DNA from 2 places in the Paenibacillus sp. FSL H7-689 genome. Region 1 is predicted to be linked to the other one. Evidence: riboswitches for the same ligand, from Rfam matches in the RefSeq annotation. Region 1 holds a riboswitch; the other holds the start of a gene.
The links. Region 1 has a riboswitch for glycine ahead of gcvT (glycine cleavage system aminomethyltransferase GcvT). Riboswitches for the same ligand answer to the same signal wherever they lie in the genome.
Positions count from the first base shown of each region.

Region 2: linked by a shared signal. The riboswitch ahead of sdaAB (L-serine ammonia-lyase, iron-sulfur-dependent subunit beta) and the one ahead of gcvT (glycine cleavage system aminomethyltransferase GcvT) in region 1 are both predicted to bind glycine.

Region 1 covers NZ_ASPU01000066.1:92,026-100,733, forward strand. The annotation lists gene gcvPB (aminomethyl-transferring glycine dehydrogenase subunit GcvPB) at 1-221, opposite strand, end outside; gene gcvPA (aminomethyl-transferring glycine dehydrogenase subunit GcvPA) at 353-1,708, opposite strand; gene gcvT (glycine cleavage system aminomethyltransferase GcvT) at 1,705-2,841, opposite strand; glycine riboswitch at 3,058-3,158, opposite strand; glycine riboswitch at 3,162-3,284, opposite strand; gene gcvH (glycine cleavage system protein GcvH) at 3,628-4,020, shown strand; gene C170_RS28640 (PTS mannitol transporter subunit IICB) at 4,440-5,894, shown strand; gene C170_RS28645 (BglG family transcription antiterminator) at 5,933-8,035, shown strand; gene C170_RS28650 (PTS sugar transporter subunit IIA) at 8,032-8,466, shown strand; gene C170_RS28655 (mannitol-1-phosphate 5-dehydrogenase) at 8,463-8,708, shown strand, end outside.
Region 2 covers NZ_ASPU01000010.1:110,826-119,533, forward strand. The annotation lists gene C170_RS06430 (HAMP domain-containing sensor histidine kinase) at 1-1,003, opposite strand, end outside; gene C170_RS06435 (response regulator transcription factor) at 1,060-1,743, opposite strand; gene C170_RS06440 (alpha-glycosidase) at 1,970-3,724, shown strand; gene C170_RS06445 (helix-turn-helix transcriptional regulator) at 3,868-4,380, opposite strand; gene C170_RS06450 (YhgE/Pip domain-containing protein) at 4,435-5,649, opposite strand; gene sdaAA (L-serine ammonia-lyase, iron-sulfur-dependent, subunit alpha) at 5,838-6,776, opposite strand; gene sdaAB (L-serine ammonia-lyase, iron-sulfur-dependent subunit beta) at 6,766-7,455, opposite strand; glycine riboswitch at 7,595-7,730, opposite strand; glycine riboswitch at 7,735-7,859, opposite strand; partial or broken gene C170_RS29975 (collagen-like triple helix repeat-containing protein) at 7,994-8,708, opposite strand, start outside.

The DNA of each region.
Region 1 (8,708 bases):
GTACAAGAGCCCAGTGGATAGAATCCGTTATCTACGCCGAAGTTGCGGCGGGACAGCGCGGTATAGTGTCGAATAACATCTACCTCAAACACTTCCGGCAGTGCTGCTGCTTCCGAACGGAGCATTTCCCGGGGAATCAACGTATCGGCAGCCTGACGAGGAACGTCACATTCTGGTAAGGAATAAGCGACACGCCCAGGACTGCTGAGTTCAAAAATCAATGATTGTTCCGGAGCAGGAGTTAAGGTCTGTGCACTAAATGTTGTATTCGTCTCAGGTTGAACCGAAGTGGAGACTGAGGTACCTGTTTCCGATTGTCCTTGTAACGATGTTGTCGTTGTCGTTTCTTGAGTCACAGCGATCCCTCCAATGCTCGTGCGAATTCGTCAATCTCTTCCTTAGTGCGCCGTTCGGTAACAGCAATCAGCATATGTCCGGCAAGCTCCGGGTAATCACGTCCGAGTTCGTAACCACCAATAAAGCCTGCATCCAGCAGTTTCAACTGAAGAGTATCCACGTTGGTTCCTTCAGGAAGCTTAATAACAAACTCATTAAATGTTGGTGCATTAAAAGTAAGGCTAACTCTAGGAATCGCAGTTAATGTATTGAGGGTGTAATGACTCTTTTGCAAATTCAGATCCGAGACATCGATCATACCCTGTTTACCCATGATGGACATATACACAGATGCGCTGAGTGCAAGCAAAGCCTGGTTGGAACAGATGTTGGATGTCGCCTTTTCGCGTCGGATGTGCTGTTCACGTGCTTGCAATGTCAGTACAAAACCACGCTTGCCATTGCGATCGGTTGTTTGGCCTACAATTCGGCCAGGAATTCGGCGCATATGAGGCTGGGATACGGCGAAATATCCGCATGTCGGGCCGCCGAGTGAAGCGGCGATGCCAAGGGGTTGCGCATCACCTACAACGATGTCGGCACCCAGCTTGCCTGGGGCTTCCAGCAGACCCAGCGATAGCGGGTTTGCACTTACAACAAGCAGGCCCTTGTGCGCATGCACGAGGTCGGCAGCCTGCTTCACATTTTCCACGGCACCAAAGAAGTTCGGACTCTGGATCATGACAGCAGCGGTATCGTCTGATATGGCGGTTTGCAGGGCATCCCAGTCAGTGACGCCATCCTTATAACCAATCTCAACAATCTCCAGACGGAGTCCGTGCGCATATGCCTGCAATACCTGACGGGCTTCCGGATGAACGGTACGGGATACGATGAGCTGTTTGCGACGAGTTGCCGCTGCGGCCAGATTACCGGCTTCCGCAAAAGCTGTTGCACCGTCATACATACTGGCATTGGCTACAGCCATACCGGTTAATTCACAGATGTAGGATTGAAATTCGAAAATGGCCTGTAGTTCACCTTGGCTGATCTCAGGCTGATAAGGTGTGTAGGCAGTGTAGAACTCGGAACGGGAAATGACATGATTGATGACGGAAGGAACATGATGATCGTATATGCCTGCGCCGAGGAAGCTGGCGTGTGTTTCGAAATTGGCGTTGGCGCCGGCTTGTTTGGACATGTGACGTGTCAGCGCATATTCATCGAGTTTGGAGGATACAGGTAGCTCGCCCTGATAACGAATCTCTTTTGGAATGTCCTGAAACAGATCTTCCAGCGTATCCACACCGATGGTTGCGAGCATGGCGCTCTGATCTTGTTCAGTCATGGGAATGTAACGGTGCTTGCTCATGCTTGATCAGCTCCTTGAGTAGGTGTCTTCGACGTACGTGTCCGTTTATGAAAAGGGGTCTTCACGACCTCGGCTTTTAGTTTCTTGCCGCGGATCTCAATCTCAAGCGGGGTTCCCAGCGCAGCGTATTTGCTGTCGATGAGGGCAAGCCCCAGATTACGCTTCAATGTAGGTGATTGCGTGCCTGTTGTCACTTCACCAATCTGTACGCCTTCGGCGTAAATCGGATAGTGGGGGCGGGGAATACCGCGCTCCAACACTTCGATGCCGACCAGTTTGCGGGCGGGCCCGTCAGTTTTTTGCTGTAACAAGGCTTCGTGTCCGATAAAAGGTCCGGCATTCAGCTTCACAAACATGCCAACGCCAGCTTCAAGCGGAGAGATAGTTGCCGACAATTCCTGTCCATACAGAGGGAGCTTTGCTTCAAAGCGCAGTGTATCCCGAGCACCGAGGCCTGTCGGTACAAGTCCGTGACCTTCACCGGCTTGCATTAATCCATTCCAGACCACAGCAGCCTGGTCCGCAGGAACATATAGTTCAAAGCCATCTTCACCGGTATATCCGGTACGGGACAACAGTAATTTTACTCCACATACTTCAGCATCCTGCACAAAACGAAACGGTTCAATCGAGCTTACATCCGTATCTGTAACTTTCCCGATAATATCTACAGCCAGTGGACCTTGCAAGGCGAGCAGCGCCGTTTGCTCCGAATCGTTGGTCATACTTACGCCGGGGATCAAGTGCTCTTGCAGCCACGCCCAATCCTTGTCGATGTTGGAGGCGTTAACCACAAGCATATAATGCTGATCTTCCAGCTTATACACGAGCAGATCATCCACCACACCGCCATCTGGATAACACATCAGGGTGTACTGGGCTTGACCGGGAACTAGCGTGGTCACGTCATTGGTCATCATTTGTTGCAAAAAAACTTCAGCCTGCTCACCCTGTACCGTGAATTCGCCCATATGGGATACATCGAACAGTCCCGCGCGCTCGCGTACCGCTTCATGTTCTTTCTGGATTCCGCTAAATTGTACCGGAAGCTCCCAGCCTCCAAAATCAATGCACCGTACGCCTTCATATTGCTGATATAGTGGGAAGAGTGGTGTTCTAAGCAAATCAGACATCAAATCACCTCGTCATGGGCCGTCAGCCGGCCGGATATACAATCGTGGATCAATGAACCAGAGTATTTTTAAATTTTCAGCTAGATATTTTCATCATATAAGTATGGTAAGGCAGCTATGGCAGCGCCATTCTACATCCTGTTTTTCGTTTTTTGGGAAAAAGGAAAAGGACAGGCCAAAGAATCGGCATGCCAAGTAGCACGCTGTATTCTAAGGCTCTGTCCCTTGTACCTGAGAGTTACCCCGCTACGTTGTGCAGCAGGTTTCCCCTTGGGTGATCATAACGCCCGCACAGGGCGAATAGATGCTCTCCAGAGTTGCGTCCCGTAAAAGTCCTTTTGCCTGAGAGATTCACCCCCGCTTATCGGTGGTTTACTCCTTCGGCGTTACCTCATGTACATCCCGAATCGGGTGTCACGGGTAATCTCTCCCTTTACATTCATCCGCGGGTATAACATAGTCCAATAAACACATTTACTCCTCTCATTAAAACGTGAATCCACTACTGATGTCAAGAACGATATCATTGATAATAATTTAAAACCGAATATTTAATTTATTTTTTATTTTATTGTTCGTGTATTTAAAAAGACTACGCTTACTATTCTAATATTCACCAGTATATGAAGAAAGAGTGTAATCCGGTTACAGGATTTAGAGGTGTTCAGCAAATAAATTGTGAGGTATCTTGACATTTGATTCATAAATATCATACGCTATGTTCTGGGAAAAAGGTTAAGGTCAAAGAACGCATGTACTCATTAATGAAAAGCGAGGCGGATATCGATGAGCGAATTGAAAAGTGATTTCCTGTACAGTGAAGAGCACGAATGGGTGCAAACCGTAGGGGAGGATACTGTACGTATTGGCATTACCGAGTTCGCGCAGCATCAGCTGGGTGACATTGTGTTTGTGGAATTGCCTGACCTTGAAACCAATGTAAAAGCAGAGGACAGCATTGGAACGATCGAATCGGTCAAAACGGTTTCGGACTTGTTCTCTCCCGTCACAGGTTCAATTATTGCAGTGAATGATTCGTTGCAGGACTTCCCTGAACTTGTGAACAGCTCTCCTTACGAGGAAGGCTGGATGATTGAGATCCGTGTTGAGGGAGATCTGACAGCAGCATTGTCTACATTGATGAATGCAGACGCGTATCGGAAACATACGGAAGAATAGTATCAACGAACTTGTACTTATTAACATATATTTTATAATTAAATGATATGAGCTTCATATTGTTTCGACCTGTGTGAGCCGGATGCTTGCACAGGTTTTTTGTGCTTTCCAAGAATGGTTTTGAATGTGGATTGAAGCAGATTGTGGATGTAAATCACCTGATTGGACCAAGCTATAGGTTGGAAAATGATTCTGGAAATGACAAAAGTCATAGGCAAGAAAATCCTTGTGTACCAATAGGTTCAGCCATTATGCATCCATTAAAACGATTACATAACCTAATGTTGTCATCATTGTTCATGACGAAAGTACGCTTTCATTTCATTGAACAGGAGAGCATTCTCGCTTAGGATTACAGCAGGGGAGAAATGATACCCCTTTCATAAATCATAATCACTTGATCCAAGGAGGATAATACAATGAGTAATTTGGACCAATCGTCCAATTCCAAAGGTGGGCTACGGGTTGGTGTTCAGCGTTTTGGCCGATTCCTGAGTGGTATGGTCATGCCAAATATGGGAGCGTTCATCGCCTGGGGATTAATTACGGCTCTGTTCATTCCAACAGGCTGGTTCCCTAACGAGACGCTTGCACAGCTAGTTGATCCGATGATCAAATATTTGCTGCCACTGTTAATTGGTTACACCGGAGGTACGATGGTGCATGGTCAGCGTGGTGGTGTCGTGGGTGCCATTATGACCATCGGGGTCATCGTGGGTAGTGATATCCCGATGTTCCTAGGTGCCATGATTGCCGGACCACTGGCAGCATGGATCATTAAAAAGTTCGATAAATCCATTGAAGGTAAAGTTAAAGCCGGATTTGAAATGCTGGTTAACAACTTCTCAGCTGGTATTATTGGCGGGATCTTGGGGATTTTTGCGCTACTGGGCATCGGGCCTGCTGTAGAAGCGATTAGCAAAGTATTATCTGCCGGTGTACAGGGCTTAATGAATCTTGGTTTGCTGCCGCTGGTCAACCTAATCATTGAACCAGGTAAAGTATTGTTCCTGAACAATGCAATCAACCACGGGATTCTTACACCAATTGCAACAGATCAAGCGAGAGAATTAGGGAAATCCGTATTATACATGCTTGAATCAAACCCGGGTCCGGGACTTGGTATCTTACTTGCTTACTGTTTCTTCGGACGCGGAATGGCCAAATCTTCTGCACCGGGTGCCGTAATCATTCATTTCTTCGGGGGCATTCATGAGATCTACTTCCCTTACATTCTGATGAGACCGATTCTGATTCTTGCCGCAATTGCGGGTGGCGTCGCAGGTACATTAACATTCATGCTCACCGGAGCAGGACTTGTTTCAGCACCATCACCGGGTAGTATTATCGCGTATTTCTTCTTAACACCAAAAGGTGGATACCTGCCGATGTTCGCAGGGGTGCTTGTAGCAGCCGTCGTTTCTTTCCTGGTTGCAGCAGTGTTGCTGAAAACGGGTAAACAAAAGGACGAAGATCTGGAGTCCGCATCCAGTCGGATGAAAGACATGAAGAGTCAAGGAACCGTGCCAAACGCTGGTATTACGGCTAATCAACGTGAAGCAGACAGAGCCGCAGATATGGCTTCTTCTACAGTCAAAACAGACGTGAAGAAAATTGTCTTCTCCTGTGATGCAGGCATGGGGTCAAGTGCCATGGGTGCTTCCATTCTACGCAAGAAGATGAAGGCAGAGGGGATTGACGTTACGGTGACCAATACGGCTATCAGTGATATCCCGCCGGATGCAGACGTGGTGATCACACAACAAGTATTGACCGATCGTGCCCGCTCCGTTGCACCGAATGCAGAACATATATCCATCGACAACTTCCTAAAAAGCCCGGAATACGATGCGCTCGTTGAACGTCTAAAGTAATTGCACGCATTTGTTTTCCCTGAGCCGGAGGCTGAGATATGAGTATTACCAAAAGACAACGTGAAATCGTGGAGTTCTTGCTAGAGCATCCACATGAAGTAACAGCCGGCGAAATCGCCGTTGAAGTAAAGGTCAGTACCCGAACGGTTCACCGGGAGCTGCAAATGATTGAACAATGGCTTGAACCTTTGGGTATGAAGCTGGAAAAAAAATCAGGAACCGGTATCCGAATCGATGCCGGTTCCGATGATCTGGCTGTATTGCGCCAGCAACTAGAGGGTAAAGAATATGTAGAGTTTACGCCAGAAGAGCGTAAGCTCTTCATGCTTTGCATCCTGCTGGATGAACCGGAGCCTGTAAAGTTACTCGCCTTGGCTTCGGATCTGAAAGTGACCGTATCCACCGTAACCACTGATCTGGACGATCTGGAGTCACGAATTCGTCAGGCGGGACTAAAGCTGGTTCGCAGACGAGGATATGGCGTCAAGATTAACGGAAGTGAGACGATTCATCGCACAGCCATAGCTGCACTTGCTCTGGAATTTCTGGATGAGTCCGACCTGTTCGGAAGACAGCCAGAACAGGGAGGCTCCATCGTAAACCAAAAATTGTTGGATATGATTGGACACGGTGATGTGCTTACGGTCGAAAATGCATTATGGCAACCAGACATCGAATGGCTGGAGAACATCCCGGAACGCCAATACATGAAGTTGCTGATTCAATTATCCGTAGCGGTTGTACGTATTCGTAAAGGCTCTGGCATTGGCCGTATACCTCCCCTGGAGAACAATGGAGATGAAGTCGCAGAGCAGGATGAGATGAAGGTTCCACCTTATATGGCTTCCCGCTTGTGTGGTGTGTTATCGACCCAGCTGGGGCTGACATTCTCCCAAGATGAGCAAGCTTATTTTCACAGACTATTAGTTGAGACAGAGCAGCGGATTCATTCTTCGCGGCTGTTGCCAATAGACGATTTGATTTTACTGGACAGGGTACATTCACTGATTGATCAGATGCAGGCGAGAACGCATTACGCCTTTCATGAGGATCGTTTGCTTCGTGAAGGTCTGCTTGGTCATATGCAACCTGTCATGGAGCGAATTGAAGGACAACAGATGATTCGTAACCCGCTACTGCAGCAGATTCGCAAGGATTATGATTCCCTCTTCGAAGAGGTCAAACAATCCGTGCATCAAGCTTGGCCAGGTACAGACGTTCCGGATGAAGAAATTGGTTTCCTGGTCATGCATTTTGGGGCTTCCATCGAGAGGTTACGTGCATTGAAACGGGAGATCAGGGCGATCATCGTGTGTACAAGCGGAATCGGCTCATCACGTATGCTCTCCAGCCGACTGTCCAAGGAGATTCCCGAGATTCGGATCATGGATAGCGTGTCCTGGTATGAAGCTGCCCGGATGCCTACAGATCAATATGATCTGGTGTTATCCACTGTTGATCTGCCGATGGATGAGCATCAGTATTACAAAGTGAGTCCACTGCTTACGGCAGAAGAGAGCGAACGTCTGCGTCATTTTATCCGAACAACAACATTACAACGACAGCATAATAAACCCCGTGAAGCCGAGGTTCAGACGACAAGTCGTTACTCGGACCCGGATGGAATGGAAGCTATTTTAGTTGAAATCGTCCGAATTATTGGCAAGTTTCAGGTGTATCCGTTGGATAACCAAGATATCGGTTTCTATAAAACCGTATATGCGATGTGCAACGTACTCCATGGATCTGGTGTGTTGAAGGAACCGGGGGAGATCGCAAAACGGTTGGAGGCACGTGAGGCAGTGGGGAGTCAGAAGATTCCCGGCACAAGACTTGCGCTGTTTCATACACGCAGTGAGGGGATCTACAGGCCGTCCATTAGCTTGTTTCAGCTCACTGAGCCACTCCTTCGTACGCCGGATGATCCGGCAGGAGTTACCCATGTCCTCTTGATGCTCGGTCCCAGAGAATTATCCAAGGAAAGCCTGGAGGTTCTCAGTGAGATCAGCGCACTGTTATTACAGGAGGAAATGATTACATTGCTGGAAAAGGGTATCAGGGATGAACTCATTCATTACCTGTCCCAGGAACTTGTTGGATTTTATCGCAGTAAAACCGAAATTGGAGGTCAACCATTATGAGTATGTTAACAACAGATAAAGTCATCATGAATGCGACGGCTCAGGACAAATACGAAGCGATTCGTATGGCAGGACAGATTCTAAAGGATGCGGGACATATTACCGCTGATTACATTGAGAAGATGATTGAACGTGAAGAGATTGTCTCGACCTATGTAGGGAACGGTCTGGCTATTCCGCACGGTACAAAGGAATCCAAAGCTTTCATTTTATCGACAGGTATCTCTGTCATTCAGTATCCACAGGGTGTTGATTTTGGCGAAGAAAAAGCCTATATGGTCATTGGTATCGCGGCTCAAGGCGGGGAACATATGGAGATCTTGACTAGCATCGCGGTGATCTGTGCTGAGGATGAGAATATGGAGGCCCTGCGTCTGGCGAAAACAGCCGAAGAAGTTATTGCTATTCTGGAAAGTGAAATGGAGCTATGAAGGCCTTACACTTTGGCGCAGGTAACATAGGACGTGGGTTTATCGGATTGATTCTCTCCCGTGCAGGGTATGAGGTGATTTTCTCTGACGTGAATCAGACCTTGGTAACAGCTCTCCAGCAACGGGGGCAGTATACGGTGGAACTGGCCAACGAGAGCAAGGATCAGGAGACCGTCACAGGTGTAAATGCAATCAATGGAACCCAGCTGGAGACGGTTGCCCAAACCGTGGTGGAAGCTGAT
Region 2 (8,708 bases), on a different contig from region 1:
TTGCTTCCATGCGATGTAATGAACGGTCACCTTGCTCACTCAGCTCTTCCTTGTGCAAGGCATGCATATGTCCACGAATCACCGTTAGCGGGGTACGCAGATCGTGGGAAAGCCCCGCAATGAGACGTTTGCGCAATTGTTCCTCCTCGCGTTCACGGTGACGGCTGTCGGACAGTTGATGCACCATCTGATTGAAGGCTTCTTCCAGTTGACCGATCTCGTCTGACTGGCGGATATCTACCGGAAGCGGGAGGCCTTCCTTGCCTGTGGTCATCATGGCTGTCTGCAAACGAATAAGTCGTTTGCGAATGCGTGCGAAGAAGAGGATCGACATCATGATGAAGCTCAGAAAGATGATGGTCATTACAATGCCGAGATACAAAAGTTCCAGCAGCCCGTTACTGTGATTCATTTGCAGAAGTGATCTCGGCACTTCAATGATCATGAAGCCCTGTCCTCTGTCCTTTTCACCCCCGCCAATATATGAAACTACGGTCAACGGATCGCGAAAGGAAGCTTCTTTCATGAATTGCACGGTATTGTTCGCATTCCATTCGGCTGGAATTCGGGTCTCTGCCGTTTGCCCGGAATCCAGTGACCATCTCAATGTCGTGTCTGTCCTGCCATCCGGCGACGTGGATTTCAGAAGCGTTACATCTTCACTACCGAGAATAAAGAGGGTCTCACCGCTCGCTTTCACACGATACATGGAAGATTTGGGATACGAGCCATGTAATTGCTCCAACCGGGCCTTAATCTCTTCATCCGAAGCACCATCCAGGTTCTCCGCTTCAAGCGACCAGAAATTACTGATCTGGGTAACGTCACCATAAGGTGCCGCTTGATTCATATTCGTGTTATTCACTACAACAACATATATGATGGACATGATCGGAAGAATGACGGGGACAAATAATACAGCCGCCAAGATCAGGATGATGTATCTGGACATCAAGGACCGCCCAAAGCGAAGCTTACGCCGCCCGGATTGCTTTTGCTCCATGCTTCGTTCTCCCTTCCGTTCTCCCTTCATGATCTTCCGTTCTCTGAACCACCGAATCATGGCTTCTTCACACGATATCCCACACCACGGACTGTCTGAATAACTACTGGATTGGCCGGATCAAGCTCCAGCTTTTCGCGCAGATGTCGAATATGTACCATTAAAGTTTTGTCCCCATCCAGATAGGGCTCGTTCCAGACGGCTTCATAGATCTGCTCTTTGGTTCGAATCATGCCCATATGTCGTAGCAGGTAGGCGAAGATGTGGAACTGTTTTCCCGATAAAATAATCTCATCTCCCGTCTCCTCATTGACGATCCGGTTGTCCTTCTCATAGATGGAGAGATGATCCAGCTTCAGGGCTGTATCCGATGAGACCGCTGTTCCTGCCTTACGCAGTTGTACTTCAATCCGGGCAGCCAGTTCATCGGGGTGAAATGGTTTGGTCACATAGTCATCGGCAAAATCAAGACCGTGCAACTTATCGTCAATGGACGTTCTGGCCGAGAGCATGACAATGGGCACGGCGGGATGTTCTTTTTTCAGTCGCTGGCCCACCGTAAATCCATCCAGCCCAGGCAGCATGACATCAAGAATAATGAGTGAACAACCGACAGCAGCCTCCGCTGCACCTTCACCACTGCCGAGCCATACCACCTCATAACCGCGCTCCTCCAGATCGGCTCTGACCCAAGTCGCAATTTCCGTATCATCTTCAATATATAACAGTTTGGTTTTCATCCGAATATTCGTTTCCTTTCTGCCCCCATTGGGTTAATGATATATCTGAGCATCATCATGTAAAAGCTGTCTATAACATATGAATTCATGTCTTATTGAAACAATGTTCAAGCCTTTACGTTACCACACATGCTAATTATAGCTTATCCATTAACGTGGGGAATGTCATATTAATCAAGTCTACCAAGTACATACAAGTTCTACACCTGACGGGAGGAATTTCATTATGCTGCTGGAAGCCATCTATCATCAACCGAAACGAAACTGGGCCTATGCCTATGACCAAGATACAATCCATCTGCGCCTGCGTGCCAAAAAGAATGATCTGACCGAGGTACATGCCCTGACCGGGGATAAATATGCGTGGGATGCAACCAAAGCGCTGGTTCCCTTAACCAAGTTTACCTCTGACTCCATGTTCGATTATTACGAGGGTGAGGTGAAACCTCCCTACCACCGACTGAAGTACTCTTTTCTGCTCAAAAACGGAGACGAACAGATCTGGATGACCGAGACGGACTTCCAGGAAAAAGAACCAGACGACCCGGGCCGTATGTTCCAGTTCCCTTATATTCATGCCGGAGCTGTATTCACACCCCCTGCATGGGTTAAGGACGCGGTGTTTTATCAGATTTTCCCTGAACGATTCGCCAACGGCAACCCGGATATTAGTCCGGAAAAGGTAGAGCCGTGGGGTGGTGAGCCGACACCTTTCAATTTCTTCGGCGGTGACCTTCAGGGCGTGATCGACCATCTGGATTACATCAGCGATCTTGGCATTAATGCGATCTACTTCACACCCATCTTTGAAGCCACTACCAATCATAAATATGATACAGAAGACTACCTGCGGGTAGACCGGCACTTTGGTGACGCAGATACCGTGAAACGACTGGTGGAGCTGTGCCACGCACGTGGAATTCGCGTACTTCTGGATGCTGTGTTCAACCATTCCGGGAAGACATTTGCGCCGTTTGTAGATGTGCAGAAGAACGGAGAACAATCCAAATACAAGGACTGGTTCCATGTACACGAATACCCGCTGGACGTGAAGGACGGCATTCCAACGTATGAGACCTTCGGATTCGAAGCGCATATGCCAAAGCTGAATACGGAGAATTCCGAGGTTAAGGCTTATCTGCTGGAGGTTGCCGAGTACTGGATTAAGGAAGTGGGCGCGGACGGATGGCGGCTGGATGTGGCAGACGAAGTGGATGATGCATTCTGGCGTGATTTCCGCCGTGTAGTCAAAGCGGCTAATCCGGATGCCTATATTCTGGGCGAAGTATGGAACGAGTCTTCTTCCTGGCTGCAAGGCGACCAGTTCGACGCGTCCATGAACTATCCGTTTACCGATGCCGTGAATGCTTTCTTTGTGAAAAATACGATGCACGCCGAACAGTTCGCAAACTCCATCGGGCGACAGTTATCCCGTTATCCGCTTCAGGCCAGCGAAGTGGCGTTTAACTTGCTGGACAGCCACGATACCCCGCGGCTGCTCACGCTGTGTGAAGGCGACCAGCGCAAGATGAAGCTGGCTGCGTTATTCCAGTTCAGTTATATGGGCGCGCCGTGCATCTATTACGGAGACGAGATTGGCATGGACGGCGAACATGATCCGGGTTGCCGTAAATGCATGGAATGGGATGAAGCGAAGCAAGACCGAGAGCTGTTTAACTTTTATCAGAAACTAATCTCCCTGCGTCATGCGCATCCTGCCCTGCGTGCAGAAGGCACCGTTCGTTTCTTACAGGCTCGTCCCGATGGCAGCCAACTGGTATTTGAGCGACAAAATGAGGAGGAACGCATTCTGGTTCTGTTCAATCGATCAGAAGAGACAGCTATTGTCGAGCTTGAGGCCGGTGACGAGGAATGGACCGAGTTATTCGGCGGAAACCATCGCACCGCCAAGGAAGATGGCGTACTCGCCATTGAACTGCCCGCGTATGGATATGCTGTACTGAGTACTAGTCTCACATAAACACCAAGCTATATTTGCTTTTATACAAGACCGGACATGGGTCCACTTCATCGGAATATAAAAAACCAAATAGGCGCTCACAGACCTGTTCCGGATCTGATGAGTGCCTATTTGATTTTGACGTAATTCATTATGACCATGGATTACTCTGGCTGAACCAGCTGTTCCTTGAGCAACTGGATGGTGGCCTCATATTGTACAAGCCCCACTTGCAGACACAGACGCTGTGCAGGCGAAATACGTTCGCCGAATTCTTCCATCTGGCGCTGAAGTTCAGCGTATAACATTTCCTTTCGCTTCAACTGGCTGGATATCCAACCCGTTACGGTATCTTCATCCGCCAACTCTCCGAAATACAACCGCATCAGAAAATCAGAACGAAATACCTCAGCTTCCAAAGGACTCATTAAATAGGCGTGAAATTGCGCTGCTCCTTCAGGGGTCAATGAATACACGTTCTTATCAGGTTTCCCTTCCTGCTTAACCGATTCCTTAGTCAGCAATCCTGACTTTTCCATCTTCGCAAGTGTAGGATATATGGTGCCAAAGCTGGCATCAAAGAAAAATGAAAAATATTGTTCAAAGTACTGCTTGATCTCGTATCCGGAACTTGGCTGATTGTGCAGTATTCCGAGGATGACATGCTGCGTGTTCATCGGTGTACCGCTCCTTTCCATTCCCCTTAACGTATCACAATCAGTACCCCTTGTTCAATGTTCAGATGACGAAACGGTTGCTTTCAGAGCAACAGGCACAGCAGCAGTCTGGTCCTCCTTATGAGCTTCAGAACGTACCGGGCCGGAGCGTCTGATCCAGATGCTAAGGGCACCCAGAGTCAACGTTGCTCCCCCTATTACTGCAAGGAACAATACATCCCTGCCAATCCCGTTGCCCCCAAGCACAAGGTTCGTCATGCCTTCTACCGCATAGGTCGCCGGCAGATAATGACCGATCCCTTGGTAGAACTCAGACATTACATCGCGTGGAATCGTTGAGCCCGAGGACAACATCAGCAGAGGCAACAGCGCACTGTTTAACCAAGCCCCAGCATTGCCAAGCAACAACAAGCTCAACTGAGCCATGAGTATAAAAGATATGGTGACCAGCAACTGGAAAAGCCATAACATGAACCAACCATCTGCTGACGATACCCCCATAACGTGCATCATCCCCGACCCAACGAGCGAGACAATAAATGCAGCACCAACATTAACGATGTTGCGCGCCCAGAAACGCTCCCATTTCCCTGCCCTGTTACTCAGTTCACCAGATACTTTCTGCAGATTCATGCCAAGCAACATCGCTCCAGTAAACGTAGCCGTTACAATCAACATCGGTACCATGGAAAAAGAAAAATTATCAACAGGATTCAGTCGCTCCACTTCTGCCTCCACGCGTGAAGACAACCCAAGCGCCAGCGCATCGGACTGATCAGCAGTCATACCGGACTGATTCAGCACTCCGCGAATGCCATTCTCTTGTACTTCACGGTTCAACGTCGCTGTAACTTGTGCGGCTACGTTCTGCATCACACTTTTCACGGTAGCCACGTTTGATTCGTTCATCACATACTTCACTGTCATCAGTTTTGACAAGTCTTCTGCCTGTTGCATGAAACCTGATGGAATCTCAATAATCATGTACACATTCCGATCCGTTAACATCTGTCGTGCTTCTTGCATCGATTCAGATGGTTTGATCTCGAAATTCAGACCTGCCGCCAAAGACTTAGCCACTGGTTCAGCCGCTACCCCATCTTCATTCACGATGGTGACAGCCAATTGAGTCATTCTTTCGTTAACCTGGTCGTATCCGCTAAGCCAGATGATGTTAAAAAAAACCTGAAACAGCACAGCCGTAATTAAACCTACAATGGTGGCTCCGTTTTTCAAAAACAGTAGACTCGTCTGGAAAATACCTTTCATTCTATCCATCTCCTTTAGTTTTGTTTCGCTCTTTTATATATCTTATTGATATATGACAGTTGTTAATATATCTAATCGATATATAGATCGTCAATGTTTTTTTGTTTTTCTTCGTTGGAAAAAGACAAAAAAAGCCGATACATCTCTTCACCAGGAAGATTTGTACCGGCTTTTCATATCAATCCGATTTATGCCTTAGTTTCTACGTCATTTTCAGCAGGGGACTCAGCCTCAGGCTCGGCACGCTTTGCCTTTGGTTTAGCCAACTTCTGCATCATTTTGCGGCCGGTAGGTGTCTGGGCCAGTCCACCTTGGGCTGTCTCCCGGTGACGGCTCGGCATCGCACTGCCTACTTCCAGCATGACATCGATGACTTCGTCTGACGGAATGGCACTACGCACTCCGGCCAGGGCCATGTCAGCCGCAGCCAGCGCCGTAACTGCACCCAGTCCATTACGGACGATGCACGGGATTTCAACAAGGCCTGCGACCGGATCGCAGATAAGGCCCAGTGTATTTTTTAACGCCAAACCAACGGCATGAACGACCTGTTCCGGTGTACCTCCACGCAGTTCAACCATGGCACCCGCAGCCATGCCGATAGCGGAACCCACTTCCGCCTGACAGCCACCCTCGGCTCCGGAGATAAATGAATTGTTCGCGATAACATAACCAATCGCTCCCGCACAGAACAACCCGTTCACCAAATGTTCGTCCGTCCAGCCAAATCGCTCCTGTGAGCTAATAAAAACACCGGGGATGATGCCGCAGGAACCAGCTGTTGGTGTTGCCACGATCCGACCCATGGAGGCATTCACTTCAGATACACACAGGGCATACGCCATGGCAAGTGCGGAAGCATCTCCCGAGCAAGTCTCGCCCTTGCGAATGTACTCAGCCATTTTTTTGCCGTCTCCACCTGTTAATCCACTGCGTGATGTCGTATCTTCCGTTAGCCCTTTTCGTACCGCTTCCTTCATCACCTGATAATATTCAGACATCTGCTTCACAACATCCGCTTCCGGTGTATTGGTCTCCTGAACCTGCTCCTCGATCATCAGCTGAGCAATGGTTTTGGATTCTGCTGTACAGATCGTATTCAGCTCGTGCAAATGTTTAAACCGCATCCGAATCAACTCCTCTCTTCAAATCGATAACACGAATGTCCAGCACATGGTCCAGCTCTTTTAGACGCTTGAGCATATCAGGATTAGGCACACCATCCATTTCCATCGCGGTAAGTGCTTCGCCATCACGGGCTTTCCGGTCCACCTGCATATACCCGATGTTAACCCCGGATGAACTGATCGTGGACGTTACCGATGCAAGCACCCCTGCTTTGTCCGCATGTCGCAGAACGAGTGTTGGAAACTCACCACTAATCTGAACACGAAAATCATTCATCGAATGCACGGATACGCTTCCACCACCAATGGATGCACCGATTAAGGAGCAGGCACGTTCTCCATGCCACAACTCAATTTTGACCGTATTTGGATGAGGAGCAGGCAGGCCACTTGTATAAAACTCAACCTCCATGCCCGCTTCCTCTGCGTATTGCTCTGCATCCGGGATACGCGGATCGTCTGTGACATAATCCAGCAGACCGCCGATCAGTGCCAGATCTGTTCCGTGCCCCTGATACGTATCTGCAAATGAACCGTACAGGGTCAGCCGGGCACGATCTGGCGTACATCCTAGCCACTGACGAGCAATTCTTCCTAACCTTGCCGCACCAGCTGTATGTGAACTTGAAGGCCCCGTCATCGACGGACCAATAATTGAGAAAACATCTTTAAATCGCACCTTGTAACCCTCCATTATTAATCATGATTCATATTTGTAAAATGTATTCGTCATTTCGATCCCGGAGTTCCATCCACAATGTCCCTTATTTTGGATATGATGACATCAAAAAAGGACAGAAGAAGGCCCCAGGCCCTCTCTCTGTCCTCGATACCTGAGAGTTTCACGATCAGCAGTGTCTCACGACAAGGTGCATTGCCTGCGATTACAGACAAGTTCACCGGTCTGACTGATCATATACCCCTTGGGTGGCGCAATTCGCGCACTCTCCAGAGTTGCGTCCAACGATGGTACATTTACCTGAGAGATTAACCACTGCGCCGGGTGCGCAGCAGCTTGCTCCTTCGGTGCCTGAACACTAGCCATATTGCTCGGCTAACTCAGGTCTCTCCCGCTCGTTATCATCCGCTGTATTATCTTAATTCGATTCGAATTGGTATATTTCTAAATTTTTTATCAAGTATACCCATAGAGTAATGTACAATATCATATATGTCAACAAAAGTAACGTGTAATTATCATAAGTTCGATGTCTATTTTAACTGAAACGAATAGCATTCACATTTCTCACTTCCGCTGAGGCACTCGTGACGTTGCTAGTTGTCGTAAATTGGATACTTATCGTGTATGCATTAGTCGTTGTAGTCGGGGATGTATCCACGTAAGTGTTGGAGGAAAGAAACCTCAACGTTCCCGAAGCATTACCGGTTCGTGAGAGCTGCAATTGATTAATTAACACTCCGTTACGTCTCAGATTAATGTTATACGCAATACTCCAGTTAGACCCTACAACTATTGCTACTTGTGTACTATTATCGATTTTCACGCGTTGACCTGCTACTACAGGTACATTAAGTGTCTGAATCGTCGTTTCAGCTACTAATGAAAGACCCAACGCCGTGGTCTGGCTATCAGCAAACAAGGAAGAATCCGCAGGGGCAGAAGCTGCTGTCGATCCAGTAGCTCCTGTAGCCCCAGTGACTCCGGTCGCTCCCGTTGCTCCCGTTACACCAGCCGTCCCGGTTGTTCCCGTCGCACCTGTCGCACCTGTAGCCCCAGTGACTCCGGTCGTTCCCGTTGCTCCCGTTACTCCGGCTGTCCCGGTTGTTCCGGTTACGCCTGTCGCACCTGTAGCCCCAGTGACTCCGGTCGCTCCCGTTGCTCCCGTTACACCAGCCGTCCCGGTTGTTCCGGTTACGCCTGTTGCACCTGTAACCCCTGTGGCTCCGGTCGCTCCCGTTGCTCCCGTTACT